2 linked regions of the Nonomuraea africana genome follow. Each later gene encodes a partner of the first gene's protein in a complex. Links are inferred from orthologs where the notes say so. Each region holds a gene or a part of one and is shown in the gene's direction. Other genes may lie near its edges.

Region 1 (5,715 bases):
CGTGCTCTCGCCCACCAGGTCGTAGATGTCCTCGGCGCGCTGGGCGTAGATGAGCGAGCGGGTGACCTCGCTGATGGCGTTCTGCAGCTTGGACTGGAAGCCGCTGACCGAGCCGAGCACGAAGATGAACTCCGCCGGGTTCTCGATCCTGAACTGCAGGAACAGGTCGACGCTCGCCTTGACGCCCTGCTGGGTCGGCGCCTCGCGGATGGGCGCGTTGAACGGGTACTCGCGGGTGGTGTTGACGATGTAGCTGACCCGCTTCCACGGGTTGAACAGCGTCACCCTGCCGGGGTCGGCGATGTGCACCAGCTTGCCGAACTTGGTGATCAGCGCCTTGCAGCCCTCCGGCACCATGACGACGCTGCGCCGCCACCACAGGAAGGCGGCGGCCAGCACCAGCACCAGCCAGTAGTGCGGGCCGAACAGCACGTCGATGCCGGGCACGACGTTGCCGAGCGCGCCGACCAGGCCGAGCACCACGAGGATGCCGAGCGGGATGAGCACCTTCGCCGTGCTCCCCTTGGGGATCACGACGGGCGAGATGACGTGCAGCGGCTCGCCGTTCCTGCCCTGCTCGGTGAAGCTGCGGCTGATGATCTCGCCGGCCTCGTTCAGGGAGGCCGTGCGGGCCTCGATCACCGTGCCGACCGAGGCACCGCCGTCACGGGCGGCCAGGAAGTCGCGCGGGTTGAGCTGGAAACCAGGTGCCTGCCCGGCCAGCTGCCCTGCCTGTCCCATGGCCTGCTCGACGGCCTGCCCCATGGCCTGCCGTACGTCGCCGCCTTGGGCCACGGCCTGGGCTATGCCCTGACCTGCCTGGATCAGGGCCTCTCTTGGTCGAGACATCGCACCTCTCTCATCGAATCAGGGGGAATACGTACCGTATCGGCCATCCCTTGATGATCGCTTGCAAAAGGATTTCGACACGGTCAGCGTCCGGCTACGGTGAGGTCGACGAGGATCAGCTTGCCGTCCAGCTCGTAGGCGAACAGGCCCGGGGTGCGCAGCACGATCATCGCCCGCTGGCGCCTGGGCAGCCGCCTCCACAGGTCGGAGTCGAAGTCGGCCCACAGCGACGGCGTGTCGGCGACCTGCCGGTCGGGAGGCTCCCCCGCGAGGTACTCGCGCCGCCGCCTGCGCCACACCGTGATGTGCAGGCGCGTCATCGTCACCCTCACGTAGCTCTCGGGATCGTGCTTGCCGCGCACGCGCGACCAGGAGCCGCGCAGCCGCACCAGCGCCTCCTGCACCAGATCCGCCGCGTCGTGCGGGTTGCCGGTGAGCGCGTAGGCGCATCTCATCAGCGCGTCGGCCCGGTCGGCGACGAACGTCTCGAACAGCAGGTCGTCGGTCATGTGGTCCCTTCCATCCCGATATAGACGGTGTGGAGGGGGCACACGTTCACGAGTGGCCGGAAAGACGACCCTGACGTGACGGCGGGGACCGGAGTCCGGCTGGAGTGGCGTGCTCGGACGTGGGTCAGCCGGTGACCGGGGTGGGGTGGGGTGGGGCGGCTCGCCGTAAGAAATGTCGGTGCCACCACCTACAGTGAGAAACATGCGGCCGGTAACAGATTTGCAGCGGAAGGTGGCGCCCTTCGAGGTCGTCACCGAGATGACCCCTTCCGGCGACCAGCCGACGGCGATCGCCGAGCTGGAGCGCAGGGTCGCGAGGGGTGAGAAGGACAGCGTCCTGCTCGGCGCCACGGGCACCGGCAAGACGGCCACGGTCGCCTGGCTGATCGAGCGGTTGCAGCGTCCCGCCCTCGTCATGCAGCCCAACAAGACGCTGGCCGCGCAGTTCGCCAACGAGCTGCGCGAGATGCTGCCCAACAACGCGGTCGAGTACTTCGTCTCCTACTACGACTACTACCAGCCAGAGGCCTACGTCCCGCAGAGCGACACCTACATCGAGAAAGACTCCTCGATCAACGACGAGGTCGAGCGGCTGCGCCACTCGGCCACCAACTCGTTGCTGACCAGGCGCGACACGATCGTGGTCGCCTCGGTCTCGTGCATCTACGGCCTGGGCACCCCGCAGGAGTACGTCGACCGCATGGCGAGGCTCCGCGTCGGCATGGAGGTCGACCGCGACCAGCTGCTGCGCCGCCTGGTCGACATGCAGTACACCCGCAACGACCTGGCCTTCACCCGCGGCACCTTCAGGGTGCGCGGCGACACGATCGAGATCATCCCCAAGTACGAAGAGCTGGCCGTCCGCATCGAGATGTTCGGCGACGAGATCGAGAAGCTCTCCACGATGCACCCGCTGACCGGCGACGTCATCACCGAGGACGAAGAGCTCTACATCTTCCCCGCCTCCCACTACGTCGCGGGCGAGGAGCGCATGGCCAGGGCCGTCGAGGGCATCGAGGCCGAGCTGGTCGAGCGCCTCGCGGAGCTGGAGCGGCAGGGCAAGCTGCTGGAGGCGCAGCGTCTACGCATGCGCACCACCTACGACATCGAGATGATGCGCCAGGTCGGCACCTGCTCGGGCATCGAGAACTACTCGCGGCACATGGACGGCCGCGAGCCCGGCAGCGCGCCCAACACGCTGCTCGACTACTTCCCCGAAGACTTCCTGCTGGTGCTCGACGAGTCGCACCAGACCGTGCCGCAGATCGGCGCCATGTACGAAGGCGACGCCTCCCGCAAGCGCACCCTCGTCGACCACGGCTTCCGCCTGCCGTCGGCGATGGACAACAGGCCGCTGAAGTGGGAGGAGTTCCTGGAGCGGATCGGCCAGACCGTCTACCTGTCGGCCACCCCCGGCACCTACGAGCTGGGCAGAGTCAAAGGCGAGGTCGTCGAGCAGGTCATCCGCCCGACCGGCCTGGTCGACCCCGAGGTCGTCATCAAGCCCACCAAGGGGCAGATCGACGACCTGGTGCACGAGATCCGCGAGCGCGCCGACAGGGACGAGCGGGTCCTGGTCACCACGCTGACCAAGAAGATGTCCGAAGACCTCACCGACTACCTGCTCGAGCTCGGCATCAGGGTGCGCTACCTGCACAGCGAGGTCGACACGCTGCGCCGCATCGAGCTGCTGCGCGAGCTGCGGATGGGCGAGTACGACGTGCTGGTCGGCATCAACCTCCTGCGGGAGGGCCTCGACCTGCCCGAGGTGTCGCTGGTGGCCATCCTCGACGCCGACAAGGAGGGCTTCCTGCGCTCGGAGACCTCGCTGATCCAGACGATCGGCCGCGCGGCGCGAAACGTCTCCGGGCAGGTCCACATGTACGCCGACAAGATCACCCCGTCGATGGAGCGGGCGATCGAGGAGACCTCACGGCGGCGGGCCAAGCAGATCGCCTACAACGAGGCCAACGGCGTCGATCCGCAGCCGCTGCGCAAGAAGATCGCCGACATCCTCGACTCGCTGCAGCGCGAGGACGCCGACACCGAGCAGCTGATGGGCAGCGGGCGGCAGCAGTCGCGCGGCAAGGCCCCCGTGCCGGGGTTCGCGGCTCGCCAGGCGGGGCAGCACGCGAAGGCGATCGCGGGCGAGATGCCGCGCGCGCAGATGGAGTCGCTGATCGAGTCGCTGACCGAGCAGATGCACCAGTCGGCGGCGGACCTGCAGTTCGAGGTCGCGGCCCGGCTCCGCGACGAGATCAAGGAGCTCAAGCGGGAGCTGAGGGACATGCGCGAGGCCGGCATCAAGTAGCCCTCTCCCGCCCGCAACACCACACGGGACCTGCCTGGAGACGCTGAGCCGGGGCGGGTCCCGCGTCGTACCCGGGGCTTCTCCGTGCCCCTCGGGGGATCGGTGGCCGCCCGTCCATCACGCATGCTCCGTCAGGAGGAGGCGGGGATGCGCGACATCATCCGCTCCATCCCGTTGACCCAGTTGTCGCGCAGGGCCTCGGCGGCCTGGGGCAGGTCGCCGGCCATGAGGAGCTCGGCCACGCGGCAGTGCTCGGCCTGCTCGCGCTCCAGGGGCGTCTCGTCGCCCGCGAGCAGGTGGGCGTAGCGGCGCATCCCGGCCTTGACGCTGGTGATGAGATCCAGCAGGCGCTCGTTGCGGCAGCCGCTCAGCAGCAGGTCGTGCCACTCGTCGTCGTGGCGTTCTATCACCTGCTGCTCGGCGACGCTGTCGGGGAAGTCGCGGGCCAGCGTGAGTAGCTTGGGCGCGATCTCACGCAGGTAGGCGGGGTCGGAGCGCTCGAGAGCCAGCGACTCCAGCGCGGCGACGATCTCGCAGAGCTCCCTGAACTCGTTCCGGCTCACCGGCGCGAACCGGAATCCCTTGCCCTGGTTGCTTTCCAGCACGCCCTCGCCCGCCAAGGTGATCAGGGCCTCGCGCAGCGGGGTGCGGCTGACGCCGAGCTCGGTCGCCAGCGCGACCTCGTTGATGTCCGTCCCCGCGGCGAAGTCACCCCGATCGAGCCTGCTCAGCAGCTCTTCCCTGATCTGCTCGCGTAGCGGTCGCCGCTCGATCGGCATGAGGCTCCTTAGGTCTTGGCCCTGATCTGCTTAGCGCTTGACGTAATGCAAAATACTACACTATGAATTCTGAATACAGATTTACGGACATCCAGAAAGGATCAAAGGAGTGCGCCTGACCCGAGTGCCGGGGCTGCTGTTCGGCGGTGACTACAACCCCGAGCAATGGCCGGAGGAGGTCTGGGCCGAGGACGTCCGGCTCATGGCCGAGGCCGGGGTCACCATGGCCACCGTCGCGGTCTTTTCCTGGTCGCGGCTCGAGCCCGCGCCGGGCGTGTACGACTTCGGGTGGCTGGACCGCGTCCTCGACCTCCTCCACGAGCACGGGGTGTCCGCCGACCTGGCCACCGCGACCGCCACCCCGCCGCCCTGGCTGGTCAGGGCGCACCCGGAGGCCATGCCGGTCGACGCCCATGGAGTGCGGCTGGAGTTCGGGTCCCGGCAGGGATACTGCCCCAGCTCGCCGGTCTTCCGCGAGCACACCGTGCGCCTCGCGACGGCGATCGCCACCCGGTACGCCGAGCATCCGGCGCTGGCGATGTGGCACGTCGGCAACGAGTACGCCGACCACACGCTCGAATGCTTCTGCCCCGAGTCCGCCCGCCACTTCCGCGCCTGGCTGCAGGCCCGCTACGGCACGGTCGGCGCGCTGAACACCGCCTGGGGCACCTCCTGCTGGGGTCAGCACTACACGGGGTTCGAGCAGATCGAGCCGCCCCGCAAGGCGCCAGGCCCCGTCAACCCGGCCCAACTCCTCGACTGGCGCCGCTTCTGCAGCGACGCGCTGCTGGAGCTGTTCACCGCCGAGCGGGACGCGCTGCGCGAGGTCACGCCGGCCGTACCGGTCACCACGAACTTCATGAGCATCCTGCACGGTCTCGACTACTGGTCGTGGGCGGCGGCCGAGGACCTGGTGAGCGACGACGCCTACCCCGACCCGGCCGACCCCGAGTCGCACGTGGCGGTCGCCCTGAGCTATGACCTCATGCGCTCGCTCAAGCAACGCCCCTGGCTGCTGCTGGAGTCGGCGCCGTCGGCGGTGTCGTGGCGCGAGGTCAACGTGCCCAAGCCGCCCGGCATGATGCGCCTGCACAGCCTCCAGGCGGTGGCCCACGGCGCCGACGGAGTGATGTTCTTCCAGTGGCGACAGGCGAAGTACGGTCCGGAGAAGTTCCACTCGGCCCTGCTCCCGCACGGTGGCACCACGACGCGCGGCTGGCAGGACACGCTGCGGCTCGGCGCGGACCTCCAGCGGCTGGCCGAGGTC
Region 2 (5,695 bases), 4.3 Mb from region 1 along the record:
CGTAGCGGCCCTCGCCGTAGCCCGCCTTCAGCGCGATGCCCGACCAGCGCTCGCGGACGAAGTCCTCGAATCCCTCGCGGTGGCCGACCTGGCTCACGTGGGCGGCCAGCGCGGTGATCTTGCGGTCGATCTGGTCAGTGATGTCCACGAAGTGGTTGGGGTCCGTGCCGCCGATCAGCCAGACCTCGCTGACCGTCCACGCCTCCAGGTCGGCCAGCTCGGCGTAGGCGTAGGGGTTGCGCGCGTCGGGGTAGACGGCGTCGAGCGTGGCGGCGCCGACCGCGCGGTGGTCGGGGTGGCTGGGGCCGATGAACTGGTAGTTGCGCTCAGGAGTGCTGGTGATCACCACGTCGGGACGCACCTGACGGATCACCCTGGCGATGTCGCGCCGCAGCTCGATGGTGGGCTCCACCCTGCCGTCGCGGTAGCCGGACAGGAACCGCACGTCGGTGACGCCGACCGCCTTGGCGGCCGCGGCCTGCTCGGCCCTGCGCAGCTCGGCCATGCCCTCTCCGTCGACCTCACGTTCGTTGCCTCCCGCGTCGCCTGAGGTGACGAGCAGGTAGGTCACCTCGACGCCCTTGTCGACGAACTGCGCGATCGTGCCGGCGGCGCCGAAGTCGACGTCGTCGGGGTGCGCGGTCACCACCAGAACTCGGGCGATCTCCATGGTCTCTCCTTTACGAAGGGGGCTCGTTCTCGGAACCAGACAAGGCTGCGGGGCATTCCTGGACGCGTTTGTCGGTGGCGCGCTTTAACCTAGGTCCGTGCCCACCCAAGTCTCTGTTGACCACCCCTTGCTCGACGGCCTCAACCCGCAGCAGCGCGAGGCCGTGATCCATCACGGCAGCCCGCTGCTCATCGTCGCGGGGGCGGGTTCAGGCAAGACTCGGGTGCTCACCCACCGCATCGCCTATCTCCTGGCCGAGCGCGAGGTCCATCCCGGCGAGATCCTCGCGATCACCTTCACCAACAAGGCCGCCAAGGAGATGAAGGAGCGCGTCGACCGGCTGATCGGCCCCCGCTCCAAGGCCATGTGGGTGATGACCTTCCACAGCGCCTGCATGCGCATCCTGCGCAAGGAGGCCAAGCGGCTCGGCTATCCCTCCAGCTTCTCCATCTACGACCAGGCCGACTCCCAGCGGCTCATGGCGATGGTCTGCCGCGAGATGGACCTCGACCCCAAGCGCTACCCGCCGCGCTCGTTCTCCGCCCAGGTCAGCAACTTCAAGAACGAGCTGATCGACTACGAGAGCGCCATCGACAGGGCGGGCTCGCACCTCGAGAAGACGCTCGCGCAGGCCTACAAGGCCTACCAGCTCAAGCTGACCGAGTCCGGCGCAATGGACTTCGACGACATCATCATGAACACGGTGGTGCTGTTCCAGCTCTTTCCCGAGGTGGCCGAGCACTACCGCATGCGCTTCAGGCACGTGATGGTCGACGAGTACCAGGACACCAACCACGCCCAGTACATCCTGATCAGGGAGCTGGTCGGGCGGCCACAGCTGACCACCGTCGACGGCGAGCCCGTGCGGTCCGGGGCCGACCAGTCCGAACTGTGCGTCGTCGGTGACGCCGACCAGTCGATCTACGCCTTCCGCGGCGCGACGATCCGCAACATCCTCGAGTTCGAGCGCGACTACCCCGACGCGCGCACGATCCTGCTCGAGCAGAACTACCGCTCCACCCAGAACATCCTGGCCGCCGCCAACTCGGTCATCTCGCGCAACGAGTCGCGCAAGCCGAAGAACCTCTGGTCCGACCAGGGCGACGGGCCGAAGATCGTTGGCTACGTCGCCGACAACGAGCACGACGAGGCGATGTTCGTCGCCCAGGAGGTCGACAAGCTCACCGACGAGGAGGGCGTGCGCCCCGGCGACGTGGCGGTCTTCTACCGCACCAACGCCGCCTCCCGCGTGTTCGAGGAGATCTTCATCCGCACCGGCCTGCCGTACAAGGTAGTCGGGGGCGTGCGCTTCTACGAGCGCAAGGAGGTCAAGGACCTGCTGGCCTACCTGCGGGTGCTGGCCAACCCCAACGACGTGGTCTCCCTGCGGCGCATCCTCAACGTGCCCAAGCGCGGCATCGGCGACCGCGCCGAGGCGCTGGTCGAGGCGCTTTCCTCGCGTGAGCGCATCTCCTTCTGGGAGGCGCTGCGCAGGGCGGAGGAGGCGTACGGCATGGCGACCAGGTCGCTCAACGCCATCCGCGAGTTCGTCGCGATGATCGACGACCTGATCGGCAAGGCCGAGGGCGTGCCGCCGTCGGCGCTGGCCGAGGAGATCCTGGTGTCGACCGGCTACCGCGCCGAGCTGGAGGCCTCCGAAGACCCGCAGGACGAGTCGCGCCTCGAGAACCTCAACGAGCTCATCTCGGTCGCCTCCGAGTTCGAGGAGGCCAACCCCGAGGGCACGCTGGTGGAGTTCCTCGAGCAGGTCTCGCTGGTGGCCGACGCCGACCAGATCCCCGAGGGCGACGGCGGCCAGGGCGTGGTGACGCTGATGACCCTCCACACCGCCAAGGGCCTCGAGTTCCCCGTCGTCTTCCTCACCGCGATGGAGGACGGCGTCTTCCCGCACATCCGCTCGCTGGGCGAGCCGAAGGAGCTGGAGGAGGAGCGCCGTCTGGCCTACGTCGGCATCACCCGCGCCGAGAAGCGCCTCTACCTCACCAGGGCCGCGGTGCGCAGCTCGTGGGGCTCGCCGTCGTTCAACCCCGCCTCGCGCTTCGTCAACGAGGTGCCGGCCAAGCTCATCGAGTGGCGCACCGACCCCGAGAAGTCGGCGTGGAGCGCGGCCACGACGCGCAAGGAGGCCCCCGCGCCCGCCGCGCGCCGTCCGGGCGGCAAGCAGCTGCCCTCGCTCACGCCGGGTGACCGGGTCACGCACGACGCCTTCGGGCTGGGCACGGTCGTGTCGGTGGACGGCGTGGCGGAGAAGACCAAGGTGAAGATCGACTTCGGCAGCGGCGGCGAAAAGACCCTGCTCCTCGCCTACGCTCCGCTGGAGAAGCTCTAGGAAACGGGTCCGCCTAGGGCGTGTCCCGTGGATCTTTGATGGTGGTTTGGTGTAGATCAGTCCAGTGGAAGATCGCCTGAAGCGTCATGATCTGACCGATGCCGAGTGGGAACGGCTGGCGCCGCTGCTGCCGGTCAACCCGCGGCAGGGCGGCCGATGGGCCGATCACCGAACGGTCATCAACGGGGTCTTCTTCCGGGTCCGGACCAACATCACCTGGCGTGACCTGCCGCCCTGGTACGGGAACTGGAAGACCGTCTACAACCGGCATCGCCGCTGGTCGATGGATGGCACCTGGGAGAAGATCCTGGACGGGCTGCGCGCTGGATGCGATGAGGCCGAGGGGGAGGACTGGACGGTGAGTGTGGATTCCACTGTGGCGCGCGCTCATCAGCATGCCGCCGGAGCTCGTCGTGAGCCGCCCGCCGACATCCCGTCAAAGGGGACGGCGTAGATCACAAACCGGGCACGGGCCGGGAGGCGCTGGGCCGCTCACGGGGCGGGTGGAGCACGAAGATTCACCTGGTCGCCGACCGGCGCTGCCGGCCGATCGCCCGGATCATCAGCCCCGGTCAGCACGGCGATAGCCCGTACTTCCGGCGCATCCTGGAGCGGGTGCGCATCCGGCGTCGCGGTCTGGGCCGTCCTCGCCGGCGTCCGATACGTGTGCTGGCCGACAAGGCCTACTCCTCGCGCGCCAATCGCTCCTACCTGCGCCGACGCGGCATCCAGGCGGTCATCCCGATCAAGAAGGATCAGCAGGCCAACCGACTCAACCGGGGGCGTAAGGGCGGGCGACCGCCCGGCTTCGACGCCGAGCGGTACAAGGAGCGCAATACCGCCGAGCGGTGCGTCAACAAGCTCAAGGGCCACCGCGCGGTGGCCCTTCGCACCGACAAGCGCGAACGCATCTACGAGGGCACCATCGACGTCGCCTCGATCAGGATCTGGCTCCGTGACCCTGTCCTATGATCCACGGGACACGCTCTAGTCCCAGTTGATCGTCTTGCTGACCTGGCTCGCGGGCGGTGGCGTCACCGTGACGGCGCCGCCCCAGCCGGAGTAGCTCGCGCTGCAGCACCTTCGCGCCGGTCTTCGAGAGCAGGGCGGTCTGCTCCTTGACCGCGAAGCCGCGGCCGGCGGTGACCTTGCCCTTCAGCGCGCTGACCGGATCGGGGGGCGTCGCATGGGCGGGGGCGGCCACCAGGACGACGGCCATGATCATGCTTTTCACCCGCAGCATCCTACGGACGGCGATCTTCCTGCGGCGGAGCCACCCAGATCCTGGAAGGGCGGCCGGTCGCCAGGTCCCTGCCACGCAACACCTGGATCCGCCACGGGTCCATGCGCAAGAGGTGGTAGCCGGGGTCTTCCGGCCCCCGCCGCCAGTAGGACTGGGGGTCGTAGCCGACGCCCGGCGGGCTGCCCTGCCGGTAGAGCTCCCACACCGCCTTCTTCACCGCCTCGTCGGTCTCCCACCTGGCCACGGTGTCGACGGCCACGGTGTTCTGCGCGGGGCTCCAGTAGGAGAAGGTGGCGTGCGGATTGCCGGCCAGATGCGCCCGCTTCACCGGGGTGTCGAAGGTGGCCAGCCAGCCCACGGGGCTGTCGCCGGTCATCTCCCAGATCGGCAGCAGCACCCGCGAGCGCGGCCTGCCCTTGGCGTCGACGGTGGTCATGGTGGCGTACACCACGTCGCCGACGATGTCCTCGAAGTCCTGTCTGATCGCCGAGAACGCGGCGACCCTGTGCGCGGCCACGGCGCTCAGACCCTTTCCAGGACGACGACGGGGATCTCCTGCCTGGCCAGCGCCGCGTAGCGCCGGTAGACGGGGGCCACGGAGGTCATCAGCCGCCACAGCCTGTTGCGCTCGGCGCCCTGGGCGGTGCGGGCGCGCACGGCGAACCGCTCGGCGCGGACCTGCACCTCGGCCTCGGGGTTCGCGCGCAGGTTCAGGTACCAGTTCGGCAACCCGGGGGCGCCCGGGACGCTGCCCGAGGCCACCAGGATGTAGCGCTCGCCGTCCTGGCCGAAGAACACTCCGGTACGGCGGCGCGTGCCGCTCTTCCTGCCCACGGTGGTGAGGACGAGGTTGGTCACGCCGCCTTCGAGGAAGCCGTCCTCGCCGCCGGAGTCGAGGTAGCGGCGGACGTGTTCGGCGACCGAGAGGTCGGGGCTGTCGGTGACGTCTGCGTTCATGGCGTCATCGTGCAGCCCCGGACTTCAGTGTTCCTTCGGAAGCGCTTCGGTGAGCTTCATGGCCGCCTCACCGGGGAGTTCGAGCTCGGGAAGGTCGTCCTGCGACATGACCAGGTCCGCGGGCGGCGGCTCGACGGTGACCCTGGCGCCCCAGCCCGTGAAGCGCTGGTCCGAGTTGATGCCCAGCATCATGTCGTCGTTCGTTTTGTGCGAGAGCCTGGTGGCAAGGCGGGTGACCCGGCCCTTGGCGTCGAACCAGAGCGCCCACGCCAGCTTCGGGTCGCTTCCCGGCCTTCCGCCCAAGGGGAGGCCAGGGATCTTGGAGACGCGAATGGAGCCCTTGGCGGTGCGGGGGGTGACGGACGAGGCGGTGGCGAGCAGCGCCTCCAGCGTGCCGGGGTGGAAGAGGTCGACCCCGAAATCCGCGAAACTTTCCTCGCGATAGTCGGTGTACACCCACTTCTTGTCCAGCGGG

Evidence for each region.
Region 2: the proteins of uvrB (region 1) and pcrA are in contact, whole or in part, in a crystal structure (PDB 7EGT), measured with the Thermus thermophilus proteins. The link is inferred for Nonomuraea africana from one-to-one orthologs. Residues at the interface, in WP_096411307.1 of Thermus thermophilus: Glu23, Leu25, Arg26, Asp27, Gly28, Glu29, Arg30, Phe31, Arg55, Glu326, Asp327, Phe328, Glu379, Ser382, Gln383, His398, Gly400, Arg401; in WP_096412145.1 of Thermus thermophilus: His654, Arg656, Phe657, Gln666, Asp668, Glu669, Lys680, Arg681, Leu682, Ser683, Lys685, Tyr686, Ala687.

Annotation. Positions count from the first base shown.
Region 1 is NZ_JADBEF010000001.1:4,270,222-4,275,936, reverse strand. The notes cover bases 1,129-4,114. They hold uvrB (excinuclease ABC subunit UvrB), read left to right. Parts: upstream 1,129-1,560; coding sequence 1,561-3,669; downstream 3,670-4,114. Other genes in these bases: H4W81_RS20210 (GntR family transcriptional regulator), read right to left, coding at 3,801-4,114; H4W81_RS20220 (sigma factor), read right to left, coding at 1,129-1,358. In the rest of the region: H4W81_RS20225 (SPFH domain-containing protein), read right to left, coding at 1-849; more of H4W81_RS20220, read right to left, coding at 933-1,128; more of H4W81_RS20210, read right to left, coding at 4,115-4,448; H4W81_RS20205 (beta-galactosidase), read left to right, coding at 4,558-5,715. UniProt on the Escherichia coli protein: The UvrABC repair system catalyzes the recognition and processing of DNA lesions. A damage recognition complex composed of 2 UvrA and 2 UvrB subunits scans DNA for abnormalities.
Region 2 is NZ_JADBEF010000001.1:8,535,668-8,541,362, forward strand. The notes cover bases 428-3,393. They hold pcrA (DNA helicase PcrA), read left to right. Parts: upstream 428-767; coding sequence 768-3,020; downstream 3,021-3,393. Other genes in these bases: H4W81_RS40955 (PIG-L deacetylase family protein), read right to left, coding at 428-670. Outside these bases: more of H4W81_RS40955, read right to left, coding at 1-427; H4W81_RS40970 (hypothetical protein), read right to left, coding at 3,961-4,254; H4W81_RS40975 (pyridoxamine 5'-phosphate oxidase family protein), read right to left, coding at 4,265-4,780; H4W81_RS40980 (nitroreductase family deazaflavin-dependent oxidoreductase), read right to left, coding at 4,786-5,220; H4W81_RS40985 (hypothetical protein), read right to left, coding at 5,245-5,695. UniProt on the Escherichia coli protein: A helicase with DNA-dependent ATPase activity. Unwinds DNA duplexes with 3'-5' polarity. Translocates on single-stranded DNA with 3'-5' polarity. Initiates unwinding more efficiently from a nicked substrate than double-stranded DNA.